3 regions of the Sutcliffiella cohnii genome follow, and region 1 is predicted to be linked to each of the others. Evidence: a T-box and tRNA genes for the amino acid it is inferred to sense, from the RefSeq annotation. Region 1 holds a T-box; the other regions hold tRNA genes.

Region 1 (9,556 bases):
TTGATAGGTTCGAGGTGGAAGCGTGGCGACACGTGTAGCTGACGAATACTAATCGATCGAGGACTTAACCAATTTAAATGAACGATATGAACGATCTTGATGAAAATATATTATCTAGTTTTGAAAGAACAATTCTTTCAACTAAATATGTCTGGTGATGAAGGCGAAGAGGTCACACCCGTTCCCATACCGAACACGGAAGTTAAGCTCTTCAGCGCCGATGGTAGTTGGGGGCTGTCCCCCTGTGAGAGTAGGACGTCGCCAGGCAGAAGAAAAAACGGTTAGTGCTAATAGGCGCTGACCGTTTTTTAGTTTGTTCGGTATGGGAACGACCGAAGGTCGAAAAGTAAATAATATTGGATTGAATAGAAAAATAGAACAGTACATCCCCGATGGCGTCGGAGAAGCGAGAAGATCGAGGAAGCGAAGGCCGTGAGGACCGGAGTGTACGTTTGCGAGGGTACATGAGGACCGGAGCGGCAGAGCTGACGAAGAGATTCGAAGCTTATCGGGCGCCAACGGCGAACACGGAAGTTAAGCTCTTCGGTGCCGATGGTAGTTGGGGGCTGTCCCCCTGTGAGAGTAGGACGTCGCCAGGCAGAAGAAAAAACGGTTTTGTGCTAATAGGCGCTGACCGTTTTTTTGTTTGTTCGGTATGGGAACGACCGAAGGTCGAAAAGTAAATAATATTAAAATGGAATAGAAAATAAAACAGTACACTCCCGATGGTGCCAGAGAAGCGAGAAGATCGAGGAAGCGAAGGCCGTGAGGACCGGAGTGTACGTTTGCGAGGGTACATGAGGACCGGAGCGGCAGAGCTGACGAAGAGATTCGAAGCTTATCGGGCGCCAACGGCGAACACGGAAGTTAAGCTCTTCGGTGCCGATGGTAGTTGGGGGCTGTCCCCCTGCGAGAGTGGGACGTCGCCAGGCAAAAGAAAAAACGGTTAGTGCTAATAGGTGCTGACCGTTTTTTTGTTGTCTAGTTCCAGGCGTTAGCGGCTAACAAACTTCCCATTCTGTCCGTACGATAAGTCAACATCGGTTCATGCTAACGCATTCACCGTGTTTCCTTTATCTCCTACCAGAATAGTCCAGTTTGTACGCCGCTGATCGAACGCCTTCCACTTTTCTACTTTGTTCGGTATAGGGACGATCGGAAGGAAGGTAAATAATATTGGAATTGTAAAAAGAAATAGTAAAATAAACCCCGATGGCGTCAGAAAGGAGAGAAGGCCGTGAGAACCGGAGCGGCAGAGCTGACTAGGGAGAACATGAAACTTCATCGGGAGCCATGGAGACACAGAAGGTAAGCTCTTAGGTGTCGGATACTGTATCCCTATGATAATAGAATATTGCCGGACAAGAGAAAAAATGGTTTAGCGCTTTTAAACGCTGAACCATTTTAAAATTATTGTAAAGGGAATAAAAAAGTAAAAAACTTGTTAATCATAAAAAACTCTTATTGTAAGTCGTAGCCAATAAAAATAATCATGTTACATTAAAACGGCAAGTAAGCATTGACATTGACCTAAAATGTCCCCTTTACTCACTAAATGATGAAGATGAATTCCATTTAAACACAATCAAATTGTTTCTTTATAAATTCATAAAGAATATAAGGAATTTTTTCCTCAGTAATGTGTAGAAAGTTTGTAATATACGTTAAATCACTGCTATGAAACGTGTGTATTAACTCACCCCACCATTCTGTTTCGTAACGGCAAACCATACTTAAATTATATAAAACTAAATAATGAATGAGCGTATCGGAAAGCTCCCATAACAATTGCTTATTCTTAGGAAAGTAAATGGATTCATTTGAAAAATTAATATATAGTGGGGCTGAATTTATAATACGTATCTCTCCTGTGAAAATAAAGACCTTTTCTGCCTCACTACCAGCTTTAAATTGCAAAGGTGTATTATGTTCTACATATTGTACGAACCTATCATGTGTCATTTTATAGTGATCTAATATAGTTGCTGGTATCTCATACTGCTCACTGTTAAGAGTACCTATTTTATAAAAAGGTGAAGATTTTTCAATGTATCGGAATGGAAGTTCTAACTCAGGGACAGAAGAAAGAAGTTGCTTCATCGTGTATTTTGTACCTTCCAGTTGTTTCACATGAAACATTTTGTCGGAAAAGTGCGTAAAAAGTCCGTTTTTTTGAATTTTTACTTCGTCTTGTAGGAAAGAATAACCTTGTTTCTTTCTTTTTCTCGTTGAAACACCATGTGCTAATACTGATGTTGTTTCAGGATATAAAGGGTCAACAGTTAATAAACAAGCTTTTAATAGTTGAATCATTCCATAAAAGAGTAGTACTGGTCGGATAGATAAAGGAGCTGTTTTAGCTGATTGATAATACGTTAATCCGTGTTCAATAAAATAAATAAAACTATAAACATTTTCGTAGCTTTTTTGCTCCGCTTGCTGAATGTTTTTCTTTTTATAGCAATTAAACAAGTTTGACTGCACTACATCCGTTGATTGAAATGATTGGTAAAGAAGGGCAATATCGGTTTTCATTTTAGTATTCTCCTTAAAGATAATTTATCTGAAAAATCTAACATATCCTGTTGTCCTTGACAGTATTTTAACCAGTTGTTAATCTACTAATAATATTTTTTCCTATAAAGGGGGATTTTTTGTCATGTGGGAACGTAAATTCGAAAAAGAAGGCTTAACGTTTGATGATGTTTTATTAGTGCCGGCAAAGTCAGAGGTACTTCCAAGAGATGTCGATTTATCTGTACAATTATCAGATACTTTAAAGTTAAACATTCCAATTATTAGTGCTGGTATGGATACTGTAACAGAAGCACAAATGGCAATTGCGATGGCTAGACAAGGTGGTTTAGGTATAATCCATAAAAATATGTCAATTGAGCAGCAATCGGAGCAAGTAGATAAAGTTAAGCGATCTGAGCGCGGAGTTATTACTAATCCATTTTATTTAACACCAGATCATCAAGTATATGATGCAGAACATTTAATGGGTAAATATAGAATTTCTGGTGTTCCAATCGTAAATAATGACGAAGAGCAAAAATTAGTTGGAATTCTTACGAACAGAGATTTGCGTTTTATTCAAGACTTCTCCATTAAAATAAGTGATGTCATGACAAAAGAAAATTTAGTAACAGCCCCAGTAGGAACGACTTTAGAAGAGGCGGAAAAGGTTTTACAAAAATATAAAATTGAAAAGCTTCCGTTAGTAGATGAAGACGGAGTATTAAAAGGGTTAATAACGATTAAAGATATCGAAAAAGTAATTGAATTTCCGCACTCAGCAAAAGATGAGCAAGGTAGATTAATTGTTGGTGCTGCTGTTGGTGTTACAGGAGATACGATGCTACGAGTTGAAAAACTAGTTGCAGCAGGCGTTGATGTTATCGTAGTAGATACTGCTCATGGACATTCACAAGGTGTACTAAGTACTGTTTCAAAAATTCGCGAACAATATCCTGACTTAAATATTATTGCAGGAAATGTTGCTACTGGAGAAGCGACTAGGGCATTAATTGAAGCGGGTGCAAATATCATTAAAGTTGGTATCGGACCTGGGTCTATTTGTACAACTCGTGTTGTTGCTGGTGTCGGAGTACCTCAAATTACTGCCGTGTATGATTGTGCTACGGAGGCGAGGAAATTTGGAGTACCTATTATTGCTGATGGTGGGATAAAGTACTCTGGAGATATCGTGAAAGCACTAGCTGCTGGAGGCCATGTAGTTATGTTAGGTAGTATGTTAGCTGGAACAACGGAAAGTCCAGGTGAAACAGAAATCTATCAAGGAAGAAGATTTAAAGTATATCGTGGTATGGGCTCCATTGCCGCTATGGAAAAAGGTAGTAAAGACCGATATTTCCAAGAAGATAATAAAAAGTTTGTACCTGAAGGGATTGAAGGAAGAATCCCTTATAAAGGGCCGGTTCATGAAACAATTTACCAACTAATAGGTGGAATCAGATCTGGTATGGGATACTGTGGAACTGCTGATTTACAAGCTTTAAGGGAAAATTCCCAATTCATAAAAATGACAGGTGCTGGATTAAGAGAAAGCCATCCACATGATGTTCAAATTACTAAAGAAGCACCTAACTATTCTGTAACATAATAAATTAGGACTTTAGTCTAAAATAGACAGGTGAAGACTTACAAATCTTTCCCTGTCTATTTTTTTTGATAACTTTATGTTAAAATAACACCTATGTGAAAAAAAAGATGGAGGTTTAAAAACGTGAAAAAAATAAGCTATTTACACAAATTGTTTGTAAGTTTAATAACAATAGCTTTACTAACAACTGCTGTTACGATTCCTGCAAATGCAGAAGAGGTTGATACGTTAAATATAAATGCTAGCGCAGCTATTTTAATAGATTTTGAAACTGGCAAAGTTTTATATGATAAAAATGCTGATACACTGCTTCCTGTTGCAAGTATGACTAAAATGATGACAGAGTATCTTTTATTAGAAGCAATTCACGATGGAAAACTAGCATGGGATGATGAATATGAAGTAAGTGAGGTAGTTTATCATATATCTCAACAATACCCAGCTTTATCAAATGTTCCACTTAGAAGAGACGGAGTATATAGTGTAAGGGAACTTTATGAAGCGATGGCAATTTATTCAGCAAATGGAGCGACAATTGCATTAGCTGAAATGGTTGCAGGTTCTGAGACGAATTTCGTACGAATGATGAATGAAAAAGCTGGAGAGCTTGGATTAGAAGATTACGAATTCATTAACTCGACAGGTTTAAATAATGAAGATATGGGTGGTTATCATCCAGAAGGAACGGCTCCTGATGCTGAAACAAGATTATCTGCACGTGCTACTGCAAAGTTAGCCTACCATCTAATTCATGATTTCCCGGAAATATTAGAAACTGCAAGTATTCCGAAAAAGGTTTTCAGAGAAGGTACTAGCGACGCTATTGACATGCCTAACTGGAACTGGATGGTTTCAACGGAAAGATACGCATTTAATAAAGATGGCGCTGTAGTTGATGGACTTAAAACTGGAAGTACGTTAAATGCTGGTTATTGTTTTACTGGAACGGTAGAACATAATGGTAAAAGATTAATTACTGTAGTTATGAATGCAACAAAGGATGAGAGTAATACGGAGCAATTACCACCTCAAGCATTCCGTTTTTTAGAAACTGCTAGAATGTTTAGCTATGGTTTAGATAATTTTAATTTAGTTGAGTTGTTCCCTGAAGGATATCAACCGGAAGAAACTACATTACCTGTAATTAAAGGGAAAGATAAAGAAGTTGAGATTGCTACAGTAGAACCATTAAATATGATGGTGAAACGTGGGGAAGAAGAACAATTTGAACCAGTTTTCGTAATAAATGAAGAACTATTAAATGAAAATGGTGAATTAATCGCACCGATAGAAAAAGGAACGAAAATAGGATATTTCACTGTTGAATATACTGGTGGACAAGACTTAGGGTATCTTTATGATGATGGGTCAGTTGGAACAGTAGACGTAGTAACTGTGGCAGATGTACAAAAAGCAAACTGGTTCGTACTTGTTATGAGAGGAATTGGAGGCTTCTTTGGAGATATCTGGTCTAGTGTAGCTAGTACCGTTAAAGGATGGTTCTAAAATCCTCTAGAAAAAGCTATTTAAAGGGAGTAAATACTTCCTTAAATAGCTTTTTTCTATAAAGTGAATGAAACATATTTTAAAAGAGGCGATTAATTACGAACGTTACAAGACGTAATTTTACTTATTGAATGAGTTTGTTTTTATTTATATAGAAATATATTAGGATTTTTATAAAAATTAAGGTAAAATAAAGAACAGAATGAAAACAATTAGGACAACACTGTCCAAATAATATCAATATACATAGAGGGGGATTTTAAAATGAGTCAAAAAGGAACAGAACGTGTAAAACGTGGTATGGCTGAAATGCAAAAAGGCGGCGTTATTATGGACGTTGTTAATGCAGAACAAGCTAAAATTGCAGAAGAAGCTGGTGCTGTAGCTGTAATGGCATTAGAAAGAGTACCTGCAGACATTAGAGCAGCAGGTGGAGTAGCTAGAATGGCAGATCCAACAATTGTTGAGGATGTAATGAATGCTGTTTCTATTCCAGTAATGGCAAAAGCTCGAATTGGTCATATTGTAGAGGCAAAAGTGTTAGAGGCAATGGGTGTTGACTACATCGATGAGAGTGAAGTGTTAACTCCAGCTGACGAAGAATACCATTTAGATAAACGTCCATACACAGTTCCGTTTGTATGTGGTTGCCGTGATTTAGGAGAAGCAGCTCGTCGTATTGGAGAAGGAGCTTCGATGCTTCGTACAAAAGGTGAGCCAGGAACAGGTAATATCGTTGAAGCTGTTCGTCATATTCGTAAAGTAAATGCACAAGTAAGAAAAGTAGTTCATATGAGTGAAGACGAAATTATGACAGAAGCAAAATTATTAGGTGCACCATTTGAATTATTATTAGAAATTAAACGTCTTGGGCGTTTACCGGTAGTTAACTTTGCAGCTGGTGGAGTTGCTACTCCTGCAGATGCTGCATTAATGATGCAATTAGGAGCAGATGGTGTTTTCGTAGGATCTGGAATTTTCAAATCAGACAACCCTGCTAAATTCGCACGTGCTATTGTAGAAGCAACGACTCATTATCAAGACTATGAATTAATTGCTCATCTTTCTAAAGGTCTAGGAAGCGCAATGAAAGGTATCGAGATTTCTACACTACTACCAGAAAACCGCATGCAAGATCGCGGCTGGTAATACGAAAAGCGGAGGGCGCTCGCTTATCGGCGACAAGCACAAGACAAGCGCTGTAGAAGGGCGCTTTTTGCCCTTCGGAAGTGATTGACTTGTGACCTCGAGCCGATAGCGCCCAGAGCTAGACAATACGAAAAGCGGAGGGCGCTCGCTTATCGGCGACAAGCACAAGACAAGCGCTGTAGAAGGGCGCTTTTTGCCCTTCGGAAGTGATTGACTTGTGACCTCGAGCCGATAGCGCCCAGAGCTAGACAATACGAAAAGCGGAGGGCGCTCGCTTATCGGCGACAAGCACAAGACAAGCGCTGTAGAAGGGCGCTTTTTGCCCTTCGGAAGTGATTGACTTGTGACCTCGAGCCGATAGCGCCCAGAGCTAGACAATAAGAAAAGCGAAGGCGGCCAGTTTTAGCCGCCTTTACATCAAACAAACAATATATGCAATTTATGTACTCAACGTGTAACAAAGGAGTTTTTATTAATGGTGAAAATAGGAGTACTTGGACTACAAGGAGCTGTTCGTGAGCATATACGATCTGTAGAAGCATCTGGTGCAGAAGCGGTCGTTATCAAAAAAGCAGAACAGTTACAAGAAGTAGATGGACTTATCATGCCAGGTGGGGAAAGTACGACCATGCGTCGTTTAATTGATAAATATCAATTTATGGAACCACTTAAACAGTTTGCACAATCCGGAAAACCAATGTTTGGTACATGCGCTGGTTTAATACTATTAGCTAAAAACATTGTAGGTTACTCAGAACCACATATAGGCGTTATGGACGTAACGGTAGAGCGTAACTCTTTCGGACGCCAAGTAGATAGCTTTGAAGCAGAATTAACGATTGCTGGTATTGCTAATGATTTCGTTGGAGTTTTCATTCGTGCACCTCACATAGTTGAAGTAGGGGAAAACGTTGAAGTACTATGTAAACATAACGGGAGAATTGTAGCCGCAAAACAGGACCAATTTCTTGGTTGTTCGTTTCATCCAGAATTAACAGAAGATCACCGTATTACACAATACTTTGTTAACATGGTGAAAGAATCAAAAGTAAATTAATGAATAAAACTATTGCAAGTAAGTTAAACTTATAGTAAATTATTCGTTAATAACAAAATATCATTACAGCGTTGATAGGAAATAGTAACAAGATCTTTATTCTAAGAGAGCTGGTGGTTGGTGCAAACCAGTGAATAAACCTTGTGAATCCATCCTTGAGCAAAAGTCCGAACTACTATTAGGCTAGTTAAGTAAGACTTTTCGGTTAAAAAGCCGTTATCAAATGGAGTGGAAAGGAAGGTGTTTTTCCTTTCAACAAGGGTGGCAACACGGGTATTAGACTCTCGTCCCTATTTAGGGGACGGGAGTTTTTTGTATTTTTTTAAAAAAAGGAGGAAAAAATTATGTTGGATCTAAAATTTTTAAGAGATAACTTCGAGGATGTAAAGAATAAATTACAGCACCGTGGAGAAGATTTATCGGATTTAAATCAGTTTGAAGACCTAGATGTTAGACGACGTCAGTTATTATCTGAGACAGAACTGTTGAAAAGTAAGCGTAATGAAGTATCACAGCAAATAGCTGTGTTAAAGAGAGAGAAGAAAGATGCAGAGCAGTTTATTAAAGAAATGCGAGAAGTAGGAGATAAGGTTAAGGCGCTTGATGAAGAATTAAAAGGAGTAGAAGAAAAGTTAGAGCTTTTATTATTATCTATCCCAAATATCCCTCATGAATCTGTTCCTGTTGGAGAAACGGAAGATGATAATGTAGAAGTTAGAAAATGGGGAGAGTTACCGAGCTTTTCTTTTGAACCTAAGCCTCATTGGGATATTGCTGATGAATTAGAAATATTAGATTTTGAACGCGCAGGAAAAGTAACTGGAAGTCGCTTCGTATTTTACCGTGGTTTAGGAGCTCGATTAGAAAGAGCGTTATTTAATTTTATGTTAGATTTACATGTAGATGAACACGGATATACAGAAGTATTACCACCATATATGGTTAACCGTGCTAGTATGACAGGTACAGGGCAGTTACCTAAGTTTGAAGAAGATGCTTTTTTAATTGAAAGCGAAGATTATTTTTTAATTCCAACTGCGGAAGTACCGATTACCAATATACACAGAGATGAAATTTTAACAGGTGAGCAACTACCTATTAACTATGCTGCATTTAGTGCATGTTTCCGTTCTGAAGCAGGGTCAGCTGGACGCGATACGAGAGGATTAATTCGTCAGCATCAATTTAATAAGGTAGAGTTAGTGAAATTTGTTAGGCCAGAGGATTCTTATGAAGAATTAGAAAAATTAACTGGTAATGCAGAAAAAGTATTACAGTTACTTGGACTACCATATCGAGTGATGAGCATGTGTACTGGAGATCTTGGATTTACAGCTGCTAAAAAATATGATATTGAAGTATGGATTCCTAGCTACGGTACATACCGGGAAATTTCTTCTTGCAGTAACTTTGAAGCATTCCAAGCTAGAAGGGCAAACATCCGTTTCCGTAGAGAGAAAAATGGAAAACCAGAGCATGTACACACATTGAATGGTTCTGGATTAGCAATAGGACGTACTGTCGCTGCAATTATTGAAAATTATCAGCAGGAAGATGGTAGTATTTTAATTCCGGAAGTATTGCGCCCATATATGGGAAATAAAGAATATATTACGAAATAGTGAACAAAATAAAAGGTAGGGGAAATCCCTACTTTTTGTTTTGTTATTTTGTTGACAACCTATTTCTAAATATGATATATTACTTCTTGTCGATAC
Region 2 (10,073 bases), 1.1 Mb from region 1:
GCCGGAATCGCTAGTAATCGCGGATCAGCATGCCGCGGTGAATACGTTCCCGGGCCTTGTACACACCGCCCGTCACACCACGAGAGTTTGTAACACCCGAAGTCGGTGGGGTAACCTTTTGGAGCCAGCCGCCTAAGGTGGGACAGATGATTGGGGTGAAGTCGTAACAAGGTAGCCGTATCGGAAGGTGCGGCTGGATCACCTCCTTTCTAAGGAAAATCACGCTCATTGTTTTGTTTAGTTTTGAGAGATCATTCTCTCGTTCTATATTGGAAGAACTAAAGCGAGGAACCGTGCTAAAAGGTATTGTTGCTTATTTCTAACCTTTATTTGTTCTTTGAAAACTAGATAATATAAGTAATCAAGATACATTCACAAGTATCGTTCATCTTAGTAATTTTCTAATGATAACAATTCGCTGTTATCAACGAAACCTAATTTTGGGTTGAATACTAAGACAAATTAGAAGCGAGCAGGTTGAGGAAGCGACTGAGCGAGCGCCGGAGTGTACAAAAGCGTACATGAGGACGTGAGCGAAGGAAGCTGACTAGAGAAGCCGAAGCTTATCATTTGTCGACGGTTAAGTTATTAAGGGCGCACGGTGGATGCCTTGGCACTAGGAGCCGATGAAGGACGGGACTAACACCGATATGCTTTGGGGAGCTGTAAGTAAGCTTTGATCCAGAGATTTCCGAATGGGGAAACCCACTACTCGTAATGGAGTAGTATCCTTACCTGAATACATAGGGTATGGAAGGCAGACCCGGGGAACTGAAACATCTAAGTACCCGGAGGAAGAGAAAGCAAACGCGATTTCCTGAGTAGCGGCGAGCGAAACGGAATTAGCCCAAACCAAGAGGCTTGCCTCTTGGGGTTGTAGGACACTCTATACGGAGTTACAAAAGAACGGGGTAAACGAAGCGACCTGGAAAGGTCTGTCATAGAAGGTAAAAACCCTGTAGTTGAAACCTCGTTCTCTCTTGAGTGGATCCTGAGTACGGCGGGACACGAGAAATCCCGTCGGAAGCTGGGAGGACCATCTCCCAAGGCTAAATACTCCCTAGTGACCGATAGTGAACCAGTACCGTGAGGGAAAGGTGAAAAGCACCCCGGAAGGGGAGTGAAAAGATCCTGAAACCGTGTGCCTACAAGTAGTTAGAGCCCGTTAATGGGTGATAGCGTGCCTTTTGTAGAATGAACCGGCGAGTTACGATTACGTGCAAGGTTAAGTTGATGAGACGGAGCCGTAGCGAAAGCGAGTCTGAATAGGGCGTCATAGTACGTGGTCGTAGACCCGAAACCAGGTGATCTACCCATGTCCAGGGTGAAGTTCAGGTAACACTGAATGGAGGCCCGAACCCACGCACGTTGAAAAGTGCGGGGATGAGGTGTGGGTAGCGGAGAAATTCCAATCGAACCTGGAGATAGCTGGTTCTCTCCGAAATAGCTTTAGGGCTAGCCTTGAGTAAAGAGTCTTGGAGGTAGAGCACTGATTGGACTAGGGGTCCTCATCGGATTACCGAATTCAGTCAAACTCCGAATGCCAAAGACTTGTTTCTCAGGAGTCAGACTGCGAGTGATAAGATCCGTAGTCAAGAGGGAAACAGCCCAGACCGCCAGCTAAGGTCCCAAAGTATACGTTAAGTGGAAAAGGATGTGGAGTTGCTTAGACAACCAGGATGTTGGCTTAGAAGCAGCCACCATTTAAAGAGTGCGTAATAGCTCACTGGTCGAGTGACTCTGCGCCGAAAATGTACCGGGGCTAAACGTATCACCGAAGCTGCGGACTGTTCTTACGAACAGTGGTAGGAGAGCGTTCTAAGGGCGTTGAAGCTAGACCGTAAGGACTGGTGGAGCGCTTAGAAGTGAGAATGCCGGTATGAGTAGCGAAAGAAGGGTGAGAATCCCTTCCACCGAATGCCTAAGGTTTCCTGAGGAAGGCTCGTCCGCTCAGGGTTAGTCGGGACCTAAGCCGAGGCCGAAAGGCGTAGGCGATGGATAACAGGTTGATATTCCTGTACCACCTCATTCCGTTTGAGCGATGGAGGGACGCAGGAGGATAGGGTAAGCGCACTGTTGGATATGTGCGTCCAAGCAGTTAGGCTGGATAAGTAGGCAAATCCGCTTATCCTAAAGGCTGAGCTGTGATGGCGAGGGAAATATAGTACCGAAGTTCCTGATTCCACACTGCCAAGAAAAGCTTCTAGCGAGGAATATGGTGCCCGTACCGCAAACCGACACAGGTAGGCGAGGAGAGAATCCTAAGGTGAGCGAGAGAACTCTGGTTAAGGAACTCGGCAAAATGACCCCGTAACTTCGGGAGAAGGGGTGCTCTGTTAGGGTGTTAAAGCCCGAGAGAGCCGCAGTGAATAGGCCCAGGCGACTGTTTAGCAAAAACACAGGTCTCTGCGAAGCCGTAAGGCGAAGTATAGGGGCTGACGCCTGCCCGGTGCTGGAAGGTTAAGGGGAAAGGTTAGCGCTTTGGCGCGAAGCTTTGAACCGAAGCCCCAGTAAACGGCGGCCGTAACTATAACGGTCCTAAGGTAGCGAAATTCCTTGTCGGGTAAGTTCCGACCCGCACGAAAGGCGTAACGATCTGGGCACTGTCTCAACCAGAGACTCGGTGAAATTATAGTACCTGTGAAGATGCAGGTTACCCGCGACAGGACGGAAAGACCCCGTGGAGCTTTACTGTAGCCTGATATTGAATTTTGGTACAGCTTGTACAGGATAGGTAGGAGCCTGAGAAGCCGGAGCGCTAGCTTCGGTGGAGGCGTCGGTGGGATACTACCCTGGCTGTATTGAAATTCTAACCCGCGAGCCTTATCGGCTCGGGAGACAGTGTCAGGTGGGCAGTTTGACTGGGGCGGTCGCCTCCTAAAGAGTAACGGAGGCGCCCAAAGGTTCCCTCAGAATGGTTGAAAATCATTCGTAGAGTGTAAAGGCACAAGGGAGCTTGACTGCGAGACCTACAAGTCGAGCAGGGACGAAAGTCGGGCTTAGTGATCCGGTGGTTCCGCATGGAAGGGCCATCGCTCAACGGATAAAAGCTACCCCGGGGATAACAGGCTTATCTCCCCCAAGAGTCCACATCGACGGGGAGGTTTGGCACCTCGATGTCGGCTCATCGCATCCTGGGGCTGTAGTCGGTCCCAAGGGTTGGGCTGTTCGCCCATTAAAGCGGTACGCGAGCTGGGTTCAGAACGTCGTGAGACAGTTCGGTCCCTATCCGTCGTGGGCGTAGGAAATTTGAGAAGAGCTGTCCTTAGTACGAGAGGACCGGGATGGACGCACCGCTGGTGTACCAGTTGTCTTGCCAAAGGCATAGCTGGGTAGCTACGTGCGGACGGGATAAGTGCTGAAAGCATCTAAGCATGAAGCCCCCCTCAAGATGAGATTTCCTTTAGCATTATGCTAGTAAGATCCCTGAAAGATGATCAGGTTGATAGGTTCGAGGTGGAAGCGTGGCGACACGTGTAGCTGACGAATACTAATCGATCGAGGACTTAACCAATGTATATGAACGATACGAACTATCTTGATGAAAATATTATCTAGTTTTGAAAGAATAAAAAAACACTTGATTTTTTATGAAAAGTGAATATAATTATTCTTGTCACTTAATAATAGTCTGGTAATGATGGCGAAGAGGTCACACCCGTTCCCATACCGAACACGGAAGTTAAGCTCTTCAGCGCCGATGGTAGTTGGGGGCTGTCCCCCTGCGAGAGTAGGACGTTGCCAGGCTGTTATAACGGAGGATTAGCTCAGCTGGGAGAGCACCTGCCTTACAAGCAGGGGGTCGGCGGTTCGATCCCGTCATCCTCCACCATTATTATTTAACTAAACTAAATATGCCGGTGTAGCTCAGTTGGTAGAGCACGATCGAATACGCTTCGAAGGAATCACTTCAGCGCACAAATCGAGCTGCTACTTGAATAATCTTTCTGAGATTTGGGTGACGGCTATTAAAAAGAAGTAATAGTTTTAAATGCAAATTATATATGCCGGTGTAGCTCAGTTGGTAGAGCAACTGACTTGTAATCAGTAGGTCGTGGGTTCGACTCCTATCGCCGGCACCATTTATTAAGTGCCATTAGCTCAGTCGGTAGAGCACGTCGGAATTTGCTACGAAGCATAAGCTTCAGCGTACATGCCGAGCTGCTACTTGAATTAACATCCTGAGGCATGGACGTCTAAAGGAAACACTTCTTCGAATAGTATCATGCTTACAGTTGTATTAGACTTTAGGCAGAATAATAATTAAGTGCCATTAGCTCAGTCGGTAGAGCATCTGACTTTTAATCAGAGGGTCGAAGGTTCGAGTCCTTCATGGCACACCATCTACGCGGGTGTGGCGGAATTGGCAGACGCGCTAGACTTAGGATCTAGTGTCTTTGACGTGGGGGTTCGAGTCCCTTCACCCGCATAAGTAAATATTAGCGGAAGTAGTTCAGTGGTAGAACACCACCTTGCCAAGGTGGGGGTCGCGGGTTCGAATCCCGTCTTCCGCTCCACGAAAGTTGCCGGGGTGGCGGAACTGGCAGACGCACAGGACTTAAAATCCTGCGGTAGGTGACTACCGTACCGGTTCGATTCCGGTCCTCGGCACCATTTTTAAAAATAAGAATAGCGCCCGTAGCTCAATTGGATAGAGCGTTTGACTACGGATCAAAAGGTTAGGGGTTCGAGTCCTCTCGGGCGCGCCATTCACGGGAAGTAGCTCAGCTTGGTAGAGCACTTGGTTTGGGACCAAGGGGTCGCAGGTTCAAATCCTGTCTTCCCGACCAGATAACATTTTAATTGATTTAACTCATGGGGCCTTAGCTCAGCTGGGAGAGCGCCTGCCTTGCACGCAGGAGGTCAGCGGTTCGATCCCGCTAGGCTCCACTTATCTTTAATAAAATACTTTGGCGGTGTAGCTCAGCTGGCTAGAGCGTACGGTTCATACCCGTGAGGTCGTGGGTTCGACTCCCTCCGCCGCTACCAAAGGACCTTTAGCTCAGTTGGTTAGAGCAGACGGCTCATAACCGTCCGGTCGTAGGTTCGAGTCCTACAAGGTCCACCATGTATCATTCATAATTCGGAGGAATACCCAAGTCCGGCTGAAGGGATCGGTCTTGAAAACCGACAGGGGTGTTAAAGCCCGCGGGGGTTCGAATCCCTCTTCCTCCGCCATATTATATTTATCATTCAAGAAATTATATCGTTCGAATGATGAAAAATGGCTACTTTAGAAAAAGAATATGTAGTAATTTTTATCGTCGCGGGGTGGAGCAGTCCGGTAGCTCGTCGGGCTCATAACCCGAAGGTCGCAGGTTCAAATCCTGTCCCCGCAACCAGGTCCCGTGGTGTAGCGGTTAACATGCCTGCCTGTCACGCAGGAGATCGCGGGTTCGATTCCCGTCGGGACCGCCATTATAAAAATTAATATTTAGGCTCGGTAGCTCAATCGGTAGAGCAACGAGCAAAGCATCATCGAAATTACTACGAGTTGTACTCGTCGAGAGGCTTCTTGAATAATCTTCCTGAGACGAGGACAATGGATACGAAAGACAAAGTTTAGGCCCGAAAATATTAAATGGCTCGGTAGCTCAGTCGGTAGAGCAATGGACTGAAAATCCATGTGTCGGCGGTTCGATTCCGTCCCGAGCCACCATTTTAATTATTATTATAAATCTTAAATGCCGGTGTAGCTCAGTTGGTAGAGCAACTGACTTGTAATCAGTAGGTCGTGGGTTCGACTCCTATCGCCGGCACCATCAATATTATTAGTACATTACCATGGCGGTTGTGGCGAAGTGGTTAACGCACCAGATTGTGGCTCTGGCACTCGTGGGTTCGATTCCCATCAATCGCCCTTTATGCGGGTGTAGTTTAATGGTAAAACCTCAGCCTTCCAAGCTGATGTCGTGGGTTCGATTCCCATCACCCGCTCCATTTAGGGGCCTATAGCTCAGCTGGTTAGAGCGCACGCCTGATAAGCGTGAGGTCGATGGTTCGAGTCCATTTAGGCCCACCATATTTTATTCCACCATAGCTCAGCGGTAGAGCAACGAGCAAAGCTTCATAGAATAACTGCGAGTTGTACTCGTCGAGCAGCATCTTGAATTAGCTTTCTGAGACGAGGACATTCGGCTATATGAAATCTAGTTCGTAAAAGAAAATAATATTTCTATTCCACCATAGCTCAGCGGTAGAGCATTCGGCTGTTAACCGAAGGGTCGTAGGTTCGAATCCTACTGGTGGAGCCATTTGGAGAAGTACTCAAGTGGCTGAAGAGGCGCCCCTGCTAAGGGTGTAGGTCGGGTAACCGGCGCGAGGGTTCAAATCCCTCCTTCTCCGCCAGCTATATGAAATTTGGCCCGTTGGTCAAGCGGTTAAGACACCGCCCTTTCACGGCGGTAACACGGGTTCGAATCCCGTACGGGTCATCTAAACAGTAGTCTATAAGACTACTGTTTTTTCTTTTGCTAGGAAACTAAAAAAATTGTAACTTTGTAGTGAACAGTATAACCTATTTGTCTCTTCTAGGACGAGCGCATAAACCAACTGCAAATTTTCTGTTACGTCCATATGACATAGCAACTCGAATTATCCTAGTTACCACTGCATTTCGTTTCCTCTTTCCCTTTGTTTAAAATGGTTGATTCTATCCATATTTCTATAGTTTGTTATAATAAATATAGTTACACAACTAGATCGACATCTTACTCTTTTAAGTAGGAAGTGAATTTAAGATGTTACCTTTTAATCTATCAAAACAGCTAGAACTCTCCGAAATTAATATGGTTACCTCACGATTACGTGCCCTTCAACAAATATCTAATAACGAATTAGGTGTAAATATTACTCAATTTGGCAATGCAACTGCCTTTTCAATTAATGGTATACCTGGTCCAGCTTACAATACAGTGAAAGGATTAACAGATGCAGAAGAACATCTTTTAGATGAAATCTTTTTCCATTATGCCGCGAAAAAAATTCCAATACAACTAGAGATAGTACCTGGACATGTAAGCTCACGACTGTTATCCAAACTTCCAAACTACGGAGTTTCTCACAAAGATTTTCATACTACATTGTTTAGTTCTGGGTCAAAGCCAACTATTCATAAGTTAAATAGCCATGTAAACATTACTGAATTAACCGTTGAACAGTTTCATCTATATGGAGAAATTTATGTAAAAGCTTTTAACATGCCAACTTCTTTTAAAGAAGCAGTAAGTGGAAACAACATAATATTGCATGGTTTAGAAGGTTGGAAATTCTATTTGGCCACTATTGAAGAAAAGCCAGTCGGAGTAGGAGTATTACATATACATCATCATGTTGCAACTTTAGCTGTAGCCGCTACACTTCCAGAAAAGCGTGATAAGGGTATACATACTAGCTTAATATATGAACGCATATATGATGCTTTAGGTAGTGGTGCTCAATTAATATGTGGACAAGCTAAGTATGGAAGTGTTAGCCATTATAATATGCACAAGTTGGGCTTACAAGTAGCTTATACGAAAGCTCTATGGTCCTAATATAAAAATAATGTACTATCCTTCCATCTAAGTATCGTTTGGAGAAAGTATAAGATAATACAACACCTAACATTTATACAAGAATCTTAATTTTATGGTTTACTTTTATATATAGTATGTAAATGCAAAAAGCTCGTTTATTACGAGCTTTTTTTTTGCAAGTAAATTAAGAAAATGGTGGCATTAAGTTTTCACAGTATAAAAATAGGTCAAAATATACAATAAGAAACTATTATTCCACAAAAATTTTTCCATTTAACATAAAAACATATCGACAGGTTTCTACAAAATGCTACTCGTTTGTGAAATTTGTGAAAACGTTAGCACGAGTAATAAAAAAATGTGTTCGTTCTAGTAGAAGCATTGAAAGCGGTTAATTTCTTCTGCAGCTTTCGACAATAATTTTATTATTTAAAATTTTGTAAAAACATGTCTACAAAAATAATTATACAGTTGTCAGAAAACTATTTATCATAATTAGTAGGAAACATTATGAAGGAAGGGTGAAGAAATGCTTGTCGCTACTCCAACAGATTATCAGTTGCACTTATTTCATGAAGGAACATACTACAAAAGCTTTGAATTGTTTGGTTCACACATTGTAAAGAAAAGAAGAAAGTTAGTAGGTACTAGATTTACTGTTTGGGCACCAAATGCTAAAAATGTTAGATTGATTGGTTCCTTCAACAATTGGAATGGATCTAGTAATGAATTAGAAAGGTTGAATAAGGAAGGTGTTTGGACAATACTCATTCCAGATGAGGACTTGAGTGGACATCTTTATAAGTACGAAATAGTCACACAAACTGGTGAGATTTTACATAAAGCAGATCCGTACGCTTTTTATTCAGAAGTGCGACCAAATACTGCCTCTATCGTCTATCCATTAAACGGCTATAAATGGAAGGATGCAAATTGGCGACGTAAGAAAAAAAGACAATCTATATATGAAAAGCCATTGTTTATATATGAGCTACATCTTGCATCTTGGAAAAAGAAACAAGATGGTTCTTTGTATAATTACGAGGAATTGGCAGATGAATTAATACCGTACGTTAAAGAAATGGGTTATACCCACATAGAATTATTACCATTAGTTGAACATCCATATGATCGTTCGTGGGGATATCAAGGTACTGGCTATTACTCTGCAACAAGTCGGTATGGAACTCCACATGAACTGATGATGTTTATTGATAAATGTCATCAAGAAGATATAGGAGTCATTCTTGATTGGGTTCCAGGGCATTTTTGTAAAGATGCACATGGATTATATATGTTTGATGGTACTCCAACATTTGAATATGCTGCATATAACGATAGAGAAAATGAGGTATGGGGAACAGCAAATTTTGATTTAGGAAAAACGGAGGTTCAGAGCTTTCTAATCTCCAATGCGATCTTTTGGATGGAATATTTCCATGTAGATGGCTTCCGTGTGGATGCAGTAGCAAATATGCTGTTTTGGCCTAATTCGGATGAGCTCCATGCAAATCCTTTTGCGATAAATTTTTTAAAGAAATTAAATGAAGCAGTATATGAATTTGATTATAGTGCGTTAATGATTGCTGAAGATTCAACAGATTGGCCCCTAGTAACAAAACCAACCTCTGTTGATGGATTAGGTTTTAATTATAAGTGGAATATGGGTTGGATGAACGACATGTTATCTTACATGATTCTATCGCCTGAACAACGTAGAAATCATCATAATAAAGTCACTTTTTCCCTCCTTTATGCATTTTCAGAAAACTTTATTTTACCCTTATCTCACGATGAAGTAGTTCATGGTAAACGATCTTTACTAAATAAAATGCCAGGTGACTACAGTGGGAAATTTGATCAATTAAGGCTTTTTTATGGATATTATATGACTCACCCTGGCAAAAAATTATTATTTATGGGAAGCGAGTTCGGTCAATGGGATGAATGGAAAGACCAAGACCAATTAGATTGGGTGTTAATGGACGAATTTAATACCCATAAACAGATGCAAATATTTATGAAAGATTTAATTAAAACATATACTGAAACACCAGCTTTGTTTGAGAAAGACCATGAGCAAGATGGCTTTGAATGGATTGATGCTAATAACTCTGATCAAAGTATTTTTAGTTTTATACGTAAAGGAAAAAAAGATGATGAATTTGTCATTATTTTATGTAATTTCACGAAAGAGCAATACGTAGATTATAAAATTGGAGTTCCTGAACTTACTAACTACGAAGAATTTTTCACTAGTAGTCGAAGTGAGTATGGAGGTTCGAGTAGTTTACAAAGCAAAGAATCATCTTCAGTAGAAGGAGAATATCATGGAAAGCCGTATCATATGTTGGTCGATATTGCACCATTTGGTTTTAGTATGTGGAGGCCGAAGAGAAGACGATGGGAGAGAGGGAATTCATGAAAATGAAAAAAAGTTGTGTAGCAATGTTGTTAGCGGGTGGAAAGGGCAGTCGTTTGAGCTCGCTAACGAAAAATATTGCAAAACCAGCAGTTCCGTTTGGTGGAAAATACCGTATTATCGATTTTACGTTA
Region 3 (10,073 bases), 210 kb from region 1:
GCTACTGACTTCAATCACATCGTGATTAGCTTCGTAGCTTAACCTTCATGCTACTCTTGCTGCTTAAGGAATCCATCATCGTGGATTTCACTTGCAGACGCAAGCGCAATATTAATAGAGAGAATGATCTCTCAAAACTAAACAAAACAATGAGCGTGATTTTCCTTAGAAAGGAGGTGATCCAGCCGCACCTTCCGATACGGCTACCTTGTTACGACTTCACCCCAATCATCTGTCCCACCTTAGGCGGCTGGCTCCAAAAGGTTACCCCACCGACTTCGGGTGTTACAAACTCTCGTGGTGTGACGGGCGGTGTGTACAAGGCCCGGGAACGTATTCACCGCGGCATGCTGATCCGCGATTACTAGCGATTCCGGCTTCATGTAGGCGAGTTGCAGCCTACAATCCGAACTGAGAACGGTTTTATGGGATTGGCTCGACCTCGCGGTTTTGCTGCCCTTTGTACCGTCCATTGTAGCACGTGTGTAGCCCAGGTCATAAGGGGCATGATGATTTGACGTCATCCCCACCTTCCTCCGGTTTGTCACCGGCAGTCTCCTTAGAGTGCCCAACTAAATGCTGGCAACTAAGAACAAGGGTTGCGCTCGTTGCGGGACTTAACCCAACATCTCACGACACGAGCTGACGACAACCATGCACCACCTGTCACTCTGTCCCCCGAAGGGGAACGCTCTATCTCTAGAGGTGGCAGAGGATGTCAAGACCTGGTAAGGTTCTTCGCGTTGCTTCGAATTAAACCACATGCTCCACCGCTTGTGCGGGCCCCCGTCAATTCCTTTGAGTTTCAGTCTTGCGACCGTACTCCCCAGGCGGAGTGCTTAATGCGTTAGCTGCAGCACTAAAGGGCGGAAACCCTCTAACACTTAGCACTCATCGTTTACGGCGTGGACTACCAGGGTATCTAATCCTGTTTGCTCCCCACGCTTTCGCGCCTCAGCGTCAGTTACAGACCAGAGAGTCGCCTTCGCCACTGGTGTTCCTCCACATCTCTACGCATTTCACCGCTACACGTGGAATTCCACTCTCCTCTTCTGCACTCAAGTCTCCCAGTTTCCAATGACCCTCCACGGTTGAGCCGTGGGCTTTCACATCAGACTTAAGAAACCGCCTGCGCGCGCTTTACGCCCAATAATTCCGGACAACGCTTGCCACCTACGTATTACCGCGGCTGCTGGCACGTAGTTAGCCGTGGCTTTCTGGTTAGGTACCGTCAAGGTGCGAGCAGTTACTCTCGCACTTGTTCTTCCCTAACAACAGAGCTTTACGACCCGAAGGCCTTCATCGCTCACGCGGCGTTGCTCCATCAGACTTTCGTCCATTGTGGAAGATTCCCTACTGCTGCCTCCCGTAGGAGTCTGGGCCGTGTCTCAGTCCCAGTGTGGCCGATCACCCTCTCAGGTCGGCTACGCATCGTTGCCTTGGTGAGCCGTTACCTCACCAACTAGCTAATGCGCCGCGGGCCCATCTGTAAGTGTTAGCCGAAACCAACTTTCAATATAGTACCAGGAGGTACTATATATTATCCGGTATTAGCTCCGGTTTCCCGAAGTTATCCCAGTCTTACAGGCAGGTTGCCCACGTGTTACTCACCCGTCCGCCGCTAACTTCTTTAAAGCAAGCTCTAAAGAAGTTCGCTCGACTTGCATGTATTAGGCACGCCGCCAGCGTTCGTCCTGAGCCAGGATCAAACTCTCCGTAGAGTATTTGATTGCTCAAAATGTTGCTGACTTATCGTCAATTTATTGTTTTGTCGATTTTAAAAACCGACTTGCACGCTATTGTTTTGTTTAGTTTTCAAAGAACATTTTATTGGAGCGGGTGATGGGAATCGAACCCACGACATCAGCTTGGAAGGCTGAGGTTTTACCATTAAACTACACCCGCTAAATTATATTTCAAATCGGGAAGACAGGATTTGAACCTGCGACCCCTTGGTCCCAAACCAAGTGCTCTACCAAGCTGAGCTACTTCCCGTCTACTATTTTAAAAATAATGGCGCGCCCGAGAGGACTCGAACCCCTAACCTTTTGATCCGTAGTCAAACGCTCTATCCAATTGAGCTACGGGCGCTCGTTTTAGCGACTTATCTATAATATCATTTCGTTTTTACTAAGTCAACACTTTTTTTATTTTATTTCTTTCGATGCGGTCGAGAAGACTCGAACTTCCACGGGATTACCTCCCACTAGGCCCTCAACCTAGCGCGTCTGCCATTCCGCCACGACCGCTCAAAAATACGATGGTGCGGGTGAAGGGACTCGAACCCCCACGTCAAAGACACTAGATCCTAAGTCTAGCGCGTCTGCCAATTCCGCCACACCCGCTTTTATAAGTTGGCTGGGCTAGCTGGATTCGAACCAACGCATGACGGAGTCAAAGTCCGTTGCCTTACCGCTTGGCTATAGCCCATAAATATTATAGTGGCGGTCCCGACGGGAATCGAACCCGCGATCTCCTGCGTGACAGGCAGGCATGTTAACCGCTACACCACGGGACCTCTTGTTATAATAACTTTTTTAAATAAAGATTGGTTGCGGGGGCAGGATTTGAACCTACGACCTTCGGGTTATGAGCCCGACGAGCTACCGGACTGCTCCACCCCGCGACGATAAAATAGGTCACAATTCCACGCTTCCAAACCGTTTTACCGGACTGTCGCTTCCTCTTCTGGTAGTTCTGAGAAGTTGAATGCGTTGGGGCAACCTTTAGCGTATTCGTTGAATTATTTCTCACCACTACATGACGGGACCCCTAAAACACAAAAACTTCTTTAGGGATAGAAATGGGAGGCAAAACTTTTGTTCTGCATCCCATTTTCCTTAATATGACCCGTACGGGATTCGAACCCGTGTTACCGCCGTGAAAGGGCGGTGTCTTAACCGCTTGACCAACGGGCCAAACATATGATGGCGGAGAAGGAGGGATTTGAACCCTCGCGCCGCTTACACGACCTACACCCTTAGCAGGGGCGCCTCTTCAGCCACTTGAGTACTTCTCCGTATGGCTCCACCAGTAGGATTCGAACCTACGACCCTTCGGTTAACAGCCGAATGCTCTACCGCTGAGCTATGGTGGAATAATAATTATATTTACTTTTACGAGAAACGATTTCAGTTAAGCCGAATGTCCTCGTCTCAGGAAGCCTAATCAAGTAGCGGCTCGCCGAGTACAACTCGCAGTAATCTCATCGAAGCAATTGCTCGTTGCTCTACCGCTGAGCTATGGTGGAATAGTGAACCATTTGTCCAAAACATTATGAGTCGGACAAGTTTTATTTTACTTTCACTTCTTTAAAATGTCAAGGCTATTCAAGATAGGAATTTTTCCTAATTTTCCGAAGTGCCTTAGCTTTTGTGAGAAGCGACCTTGATAATTTATCACATCTGAAAACAGAAGTCAATATTTTATTTTTCTTGTAATCTCCCTTTACACTTCCCGCATACGTAACGGTTAATATCAACCTTTCTTCTCCTTCTATATTGTAATCCACAGCCAGTACATTCATAGTGTCGATAGCTGCCAGTTGTACGCTTTTGCTTCAACCCTTCTATCGGTTGGCAAAACCTTGGTGCCCCCACTTTTTTTAGAAGTACTTTGAAATCTTGATCCCTATGTTGATAGCCTTTTCCTTGAATATGCAAATGATAATGGCAAAGTTCATGTTTTATTATTCCAATGAGTTCATCCAGTCCGAACTCTTCATAATACTTTATGTTTAATTCTATGTCGTTTGTATGCGTTAAGTACCTTCCACCTGTTGTTCGCAGCCGATGATTAAAGTAAGCTCTATTTACGAACGGCCTTTGGAAGTATTCCAATGAAAGTTCTTCTACTAACATCTGTACTTTTTGATCATCCATAACAATCCCTCACTCGAACCAATACGTAATAAAATGCATAGTATGATAATACCTTAAAAAAAGATAAAGGTGGTATGCATATGCCTACATGGTTTATGAAACAAATGCAACGTGCCTACAAAGAAAAAAATCGATATCAAATAAAGCTTTTAAATCAATGTTGGTATTTTTATTATGAAAAACAAAACACAACAGATATAAAAGAAGACTAGACGAACTAGTCTTCTTCTCTATTTAAACCGTTTGTAGTTCTGGTTGTAACATAGTTAGAGCTACTCGGCCTTTTTTCACATCCACATCTTCTACCCATACAGTAACAATATCTCCTACCGAAACAACATCTAGCGGATGCTTAACATATTGATTACTAAGTTTGGAAATATGCACTAAACCATCCTGTTTAACACCGATATCGACAAAAGCACCAAAATCTACGACGTTTCTTACCGTGCCTTCAAGCTCCATGCCAGGTAATAAATCTTCTAATTGAAGTACATCTTGTTTTAATATCGGTTTAGGCATATCATCCCTCGGATCTCTTTCTGGTCGTACTAGAGATTCCATTATATCTCGTAACGTTACTTCACCAATTTCTAATTCTTCCGCCATTTGTTTTACATCTAACTCTTTTATCGCAGCTTGTAATTGTTCCGTTCCTATGTCACTGACCGACAAATTCAGTTTATCCAATAATGTTTTTGTCGCACTGTAGCTTTCAGGGTGAATGCTCGTGCGATCGAGTGGATTTTTCCCATCGATTACTCGTAGGAACCCAATACATTGCTCAAAAGTCTTAGCTCCTAAGCGAGGAATCCCTTTCAATTCTGATCTACTCGTAAAACGTCCTAGTTCCTCACGCTTTTTTACAATATTCGTTGCGACCGTTTTAGATAATCCAGATACATATTGCAATAGCGAGGTAGATGCGGTATTAACATTCACACCAACTTGGTTAACAACCGTTTCGACGACAAAGTTTAACGACTCTGCTAATCGTTTTTGTGTTACATCATGCTGATATTGACCAACCCCAACTGATTTCGGATCAATTTTTACTAATTCAGCTAAAGGGTCTTGAAGTCTACGAGCGATCGAAGCTGCACTTCTTTCCTCTACTTGTAGGTCAGGGAACTCTTCACGGGCCAATTCCGAAGCAGAATAAACACTTGCTCCTGCTTCATTTACAATTAAGTAGAAAGTGGATAGTCCATTATCTTTTAACACCTCTGCAACAAGCTGTTCTGTTTCTCTCGATGCCGTACCATTTCCTACCGCAATTACTTCGACATTATATTTTGTTATTACTTTTATCATTTCATCTTTTGCTTGTTGACGTTTATTTACGGGTGCATGCGGATAAACAACTCCTATATGCAGTAACTTTCCAGTTGCATCAACAACAGCAAGCTTACACCCTGTCCGGTAGGCAGGGTCTACACCTAGTACAACTTTGTCTTTTAATGGTGGTTGTAATAGAAGCTTCCTTAAGTTTTCGGAAAATATATGTATCGCCTGCTCTTCCCCTTTTTCCGTTAACTCTTTTCTAATTTCCCGTTCAATTGCTGGTTCAATTAACCTTTTATAACTATCTTCCATTGCTTCCTTCACAATGAACGCAGCTGCAGAACTTGAATTTTTGACAACTCGTTTTTCTAAAAAAGTATGTATTTTATCAACAGGAGCCTTTATCGAAACTTTTAAAATTTCTTCTTTTTCTCCACGATTTAAAGCTAAAATGCGGTGAGGTAAAATTTTTCCCACCGGTTCTTCATACTCATAATAAATGGTATATACTCCACGTTCATCTTTTTCTTCATCTTTTACAGATGACGTAATAACACCTTGTTTATATGTAATATCACGAATCCATTGACGGAAAGACGCATCATCTGAGACAACTTCCGCGATAATATCTTTTGCTCCTTGGATGACTTCTTCGACTTCTCTCACTTCTTTTTCTTCTGAAAGGAATTTAGAAGCTTCCTCTTCCACCTTTACGTTTAGAGGAAATGTAAGTAACCAATTAGCGAATGGCTCTAGTCCTTTTTCTTTCGCTACAGTTGCTTTTGTTCTTCGTTTCTGTTTATACGGTCTGTATAGGTCTTCTACTTGCTGAAGTTTGTCGGATTTCATTATTTGAATTTTTAACTCTTCCGTAAGCTTCCCTTGCTCTTCTATAAGACGAAGTACTTCTTCTTTTCTTTTCTCAATATTTTGCAAGTACTGCCATTTCTCAAAAATATTTCGAATTTGCACTTCATCTAACGAACCTGTTTGTTCTTTTCTATATCTAGCTATGAAAGGGACTGTATTGCCTTCCTCAATCAAATCAATAACTTTTTTTACTTGCCCTTTTGGAATTTGTATTTCATGAGATAGCTTTTGTAACAATTGCTGTTCTTTTTCATTCCATTCCAATCTACTAACCTCCTAGTCAATCCTTCTACATTCATCATATCAAAATCTTTCTAAAACAACAAAAGAGCATATGATACAAACATTGCCGTTAATGTTGATTAATCATATTCATGATCGCTGCTTGTCCTAGGCATAACAACAAAAATTTATAGGTTCCTAAAACGAAGAAAAAGGCTAACAAATCGTTAGCCACTATAAAAATTCTCCCGATATAATCGTTACGTCATCTTCCCCTTCATTTGAGTGATACTTTACTAGTTTCATCAGTAAGGAAGGGGGTAACATTCCTTTTAAGTAATTTCGAACAGAAGGTATCTCAATTCCATCAGAGTATATAAAGAATCTAGTACCTGCTTCGTAAACATAAGAATGTGTTTTCATTTTCAATGGTTTACCGGACATGTAGCCTTTAACCGGTAACGGATAAATTAATTTTTCATCAGGTGGATATAAAAAAAAGCGAATATTTCCGATACAGCTATATTCCAGTTTCTCCTCTTCGTAATACACTTTAAGTATAGAGACAGCCGCTCCTCTTTTTAACCGTAAACTTTTGTTGCATTCTTCCATAATGGTGGCGACATTTTCGTTTTCATATTCCCTCGCCACTTCAACTACTGATTTAGATGATTCGTAAGCATATTCACCACTACCTAGCCCATCAGCTACTACACATATGAAAAAGTCATTCGTAGCGTTAATGTAGTAACTATCTCCACAATAATATTTACCATTTTTCGCATTTTGATATGCACTCACTTGTACATGACGATGTGTTAGTTGTTCGATCATGTTAAAATCTCCGAATCTAATTGTTCTTTCCCTATTGCCTTTTTCAGTTTTTCTAAAGCTTTTCTCTGTAGTCTAGAAACGTGCATTTGGGAAATACCGAGGCGATCACCCGTTTCTTTTTGACTTAAGTTTTCAAAAAAGATACATTCAATAATTTGACGTTCTCTTTCTGATAAAACAAAAAAGGCTTTCTTAAGTAACAGTCGTTGGTCTACTTTTTCATATCCATCTTCCGTTGAGCCAACTACATCCAATATCGTTACTGTACTACCGTCAGAATCCGCTTCAATGGCGTTATCAACCGATAACGTTTGATAGTTTTGCCCCATTTCCATAGCTTCTAACACTTCTTCTTCCGAAACCTCTAAAAACTCAGCTATTTCTACTACTTTCGGCGACCTTTGGAATTTTGTCGTTAATTCCTCAACCGCCACTTTTATACGGGGACCAATCTCTTTAATTCTTCTGGGCACATGTACGCTCCAGGTTTTATCTCGCAGGAACCTTTTTATCTCTCCGATAATAGTAGGAACTGCAAATGCTTCAAAACTTCTTCCAAAACTCGCATCATAACGCTTCATCGCCCCTAGAAGCCCTATCATACCAACTTGGGATAAATCTTCATGGAACGCTTTACCTTTTGAATATTTCCTCGCAAGCGATTCCACAAGCGGTTTATAGTGCTCCACTAATTGTAGTTGGGCCTCTTTACATTCATTTTGTTGATATTGGAGTAGTAGCTGGTCAACATCTAGTTTATTGGGCTGAGACTTTTTCTTCATCCCATTCCACCTGCTCTCCTTGTAGATACTTTGTCATGAACACCGTTACGCCTTGATTATTGTGCACTTTGACGGTGTCCATTAGCGTTTCGATTAGGAATAGTCCTAAACCTCCTTCAGGCAAAGTTTCCACAGGGTGGGTTTTTGAGATTGGACCTAATTCATTTTTGATTTCTTCAAAATTAAAGCTTTGGCCATTATCCGCAACAACTAACTCTAGACGATTAGAATAAACACCGAATCCAATACGAATATTCCCACTTTCTTCACCCTGATAAGCGTGGTCCACTACATTCGTACAAGCTTCACTTATTGCAATTTTCATGTCTTCTATTTCATCATAGGAAAATCCCATGCGATTTGCGATTCCAGAGAGGGATAACCGAATGACTCCCACGTATTCTGGTTTAGCTGGGTATACCATCTCAATATAATCGTACGTGCGATTCATCTTTTCCTGCACCACCTTGAACTTATTTTACTTTCATAATTCCAGCTAATCCTGTTATATCAAATAATCTTTTTAAACGAGGAGATAAACCTGTTAGCACGAACTCTCCCTCGTTTTCTTTAACTAATTTAAAAAAACCTACAAACATCCCTAAACCGGTGCTGTCCATATAACTAACTTCAGATAAATCAAAAACAATTTTGCCTTTAAATTCATGTAATATAGGACTTACACTTTCCTTAATTTTCGGAACAGTAAACGCATCTATTTCACCAGTTAAGAAAACGGTCGTTTGTTCGTTTTCGGTATTAATCTGGATATCCATATTCATCATCTCACCCCATTAAAAAAGTAGTCATCTATTGTATAAAAGGTTATTACTACCCATTGTTTTCGAGACTAGCTCACTCACTACTGTTTTAATACCCGTTTTTATTCTTATTAAACACTTCTTTTTAAAATGATTAGTGTAAAATCATCCCGTAATGAAAAGTGTTGTAATTTCTCTAACTTTTTAAAAACTGTTTCCGCTATTTGTTGAGGATGTTCTTCGATACTTTCTTGAATCATTTGAGTAATAAGGTCAATTTCAATAAATCCTTCTTCCGTTCTACACTCCGTAACACCGTCTGAATATAGCACTACCATATCATTCTTTTGGATTTGTTTTTCATATTGAACATACTTAGCCTTAGGGTCTACCCCTAGTACAATACCTCTTGCTTCAATTTCAACAAACTCACCTGCATTCGAATCGTAATACAAAGGTGGCTCATGCCCCGCAGATGAATATGTAAATAGATGGTTATTCAAGTCATACATTCCATAGAACATCGTAATAAACATACTTGCATCTATATTTTGCTCAACTACTCTATTTAAGTTACTAAGTATATATACAGGATCCTTACTAGTATCAGATACACTGTCCATCGCATACTTAATCATCGACATACACATTGCTGCTGGTATCCCTTTTCCTATAACATCCGCAATCGCAACACCGAAAGAATGTTCATCTTGTAAAAAGTGAAAATAATCACCGCTCATCTTTTTTGCAGGAACACTAACTACACCAATTTCTACCTCAGGTAAATTAGGGATTTTCGTCTCTAAAATTGTCTGCTGCACTCTTGCTGCTATGTCAATTTCCGTTTGCAATTCTTGCTGTCTATCTATTAAACTTTGATGACCACGATACGCTATGCCGTACCCTATCATTACTTCTAATAAGAAATCTAACGAATGAAGTATATCATCTGCTATTTCAGGTGAAAGGTCCTGTAGCATCGATTTATGTACACTAATTATTTCATCTGGGGAAATTTTTTCAGCTAATAATTTTCTACTAAATTCTTGACCTCTATATAAGACTTCCTCCGATTGGTCTCGTAAATAAGCAGATAGAATCTCTTTATATGTCTTTTCAAAGCCTTGTAGCTTCATAAGTCTACCTCCTAGATTATCGAACCCATTTCACCGCCTCGATTCGAGTACCTTCTCCAACATTAGAGTCAATTTGAAAGCTATCCATTAACCGCTTTACACCAGGAAGCCCCGCTCCAAGACCCCCAGAAGTGGAATATCCGTCTTCCATCACTTGCCTAATATTAGCAATTCCCGGCCCGTTATCTTGCGCAATAATACGCAGCCCCGTTTTACTATATTCCGTCACTGCTTCTAAACAAACTTGACCTGTTCCCGCATATAAATAAATATTTCGCGCTAACTCGGAAATAGCAGTAGTAA

What was found. The T-box of region 1 lies ahead of serS (serine--tRNA ligase). A T-box ahead of a tRNA ligase gene usually reads a tRNA of that ligase, here a tRNA-Ser.
Region 2: it has a tRNA-Ser gene. The T-box ahead of serS (serine--tRNA ligase) is inferred to sense a tRNA for this amino acid. The anticodon was not compared.
Region 3: it has a tRNA-Ser gene. The T-box ahead of serS (serine--tRNA ligase) is inferred to sense a tRNA for this amino acid. The anticodon was not compared.

Annotation. Positions count from the first base shown of each region.
Region 1 covers NZ_CP018866.1:4,611,313-4,620,868, forward strand. The annotation lists rRNA gene BC6307_RS23030 (23S ribosomal RNA) at 1-72, shown strand, start outside; rRNA gene rrf (5S ribosomal RNA) at 151-267, shown strand; gene BC6307_RS23045 (YaaC family protein) at 1,576-2,535, opposite strand; gene guaB (IMP dehydrogenase) at 2,660-4,126, shown strand; gene BC6307_RS23055 (D-alanyl-D-alanine carboxypeptidase family protein) at 4,250-5,632, shown strand; gene pdxS (pyridoxal 5'-phosphate synthase lyase subunit PdxS) at 5,897-6,781, shown strand; gene pdxT (pyridoxal 5'-phosphate synthase glutaminase subunit PdxT) at 7,257-7,838, shown strand; T-box leader at 7,901-8,133, shown strand; gene serS (serine--tRNA ligase) at 8,183-9,460, shown strand.
Region 2 covers NZ_CP018866.1:3,544,921-3,554,993, reverse strand. The annotation lists rRNA gene BC6307_RS17820 (16S ribosomal RNA) at 1-209, shown strand, start outside; rRNA gene BC6307_RS17815 (23S ribosomal RNA) at 579-3,514, shown strand; rRNA gene rrf (5S ribosomal RNA) at 3,631-3,747, shown strand; tRNA gene BC6307_RS17805 (tRNA-Val) at 3,757-3,832, shown strand; tRNA gene BC6307_RS17800 (tRNA-Thr) at 4,007-4,082, shown strand; tRNA gene BC6307_RS17795 (tRNA-Lys) at 4,268-4,343, shown strand; tRNA gene BC6307_RS17790 (tRNA-Leu) at 4,349-4,429, shown strand; tRNA gene BC6307_RS17785 (tRNA-Gly) at 4,443-4,517, shown strand; tRNA gene BC6307_RS17780 (tRNA-Leu) at 4,526-4,614, shown strand; tRNA gene BC6307_RS17775 (tRNA-Arg) at 4,633-4,709, shown strand; tRNA gene BC6307_RS17770 (tRNA-Pro) at 4,714-4,790, shown strand; tRNA gene BC6307_RS17765 (tRNA-Ala) at 4,818-4,890, shown strand; tRNA gene BC6307_RS17760 (tRNA-Met) at 4,913-4,989, shown strand; tRNA gene BC6307_RS17755 (tRNA-Ile) at 4,992-5,068, shown strand; tRNA gene BC6307_RS17750 (tRNA-Ser) at 5,086-5,178, shown strand; tRNA gene BC6307_RS17745 (tRNA-Met) at 5,266-5,342, shown strand; tRNA gene BC6307_RS17740 (tRNA-Asp) at 5,343-5,418, shown strand; tRNA gene BC6307_RS17735 (tRNA-Phe) at 5,584-5,659, shown strand; tRNA gene BC6307_RS17730 (tRNA-Thr) at 5,687-5,762, shown strand; tRNA gene BC6307_RS17725 (tRNA-His) at 5,788-5,860, shown strand; tRNA gene BC6307_RS17720 (tRNA-Gly) at 5,867-5,940, shown strand; tRNA gene BC6307_RS17715 (tRNA-Ile) at 5,946-6,022, shown strand; tRNA gene BC6307_RS17710 (tRNA-Asn) at 6,180-6,254, shown strand; tRNA gene BC6307_RS17705 (tRNA-Ser) at 6,258-6,348, shown strand; tRNA gene BC6307_RS17700 (tRNA-Glu) at 6,363-6,434, shown strand; gene BC6307_RS17695 (GNAT family protein) at 6,741-7,535, shown strand; gene glgB (1,4-alpha-glucan branching protein GlgB) at 8,047-9,942, shown strand; gene BC6307_RS17685 (glucose-1-phosphate adenylyltransferase) at 9,945-10,073, shown strand, end outside.
Region 3 covers NZ_CP018866.1:4,818,304-4,828,376, reverse strand. The annotation lists rRNA gene BC6307_RS24295 (16S ribosomal RNA) at 170-1,721, opposite strand; tRNA gene BC6307_RS24290 (tRNA-Gly) at 1,832-1,905, opposite strand; tRNA gene BC6307_RS24285 (tRNA-Pro) at 1,922-1,995, opposite strand; tRNA gene BC6307_RS24280 (tRNA-Arg) at 2,015-2,091, opposite strand; tRNA gene BC6307_RS24275 (tRNA-Leu) at 2,166-2,249, opposite strand; tRNA gene BC6307_RS24270 (tRNA-Leu) at 2,262-2,345, opposite strand; tRNA gene BC6307_RS24265 (tRNA-Gln) at 2,356-2,430, opposite strand; tRNA gene BC6307_RS24260 (tRNA-Asp) at 2,443-2,518, opposite strand; tRNA gene BC6307_RS24255 (tRNA-Met) at 2,550-2,626, opposite strand; tRNA gene BC6307_RS24250 (tRNA-Glu) at 2,847-2,918, opposite strand; tRNA gene BC6307_RS24245 (tRNA-Ser) at 2,929-3,019, opposite strand; tRNA gene BC6307_RS24240 (tRNA-Asn) at 3,023-3,097, opposite strand; gene BC6307_RS24235 (SprT family protein) at 3,426-3,881, opposite strand; gene cmpA (cortex morphogenetic protein CmpA) at 3,962-4,093, shown strand; gene BC6307_RS24225 (Tex family protein) at 4,116-6,299, opposite strand; gene BC6307_RS24220 (PP2C family serine/threonine-protein phosphatase) at 6,492-7,091, opposite strand; gene sigB (RNA polymerase sigma factor SigB) at 7,088-7,873, opposite strand; gene rsbW (anti-sigma B factor RsbW) at 7,848-8,324, opposite strand; gene BC6307_RS24205 (STAS domain-containing protein) at 8,347-8,655, opposite strand; gene BC6307_RS24200 (PP2C family protein-serine/threonine phosphatase) at 8,766-9,770, opposite strand; gene BC6307_RS24195 (anti-sigma regulatory factor) at 9,787-10,073, opposite strand, start outside.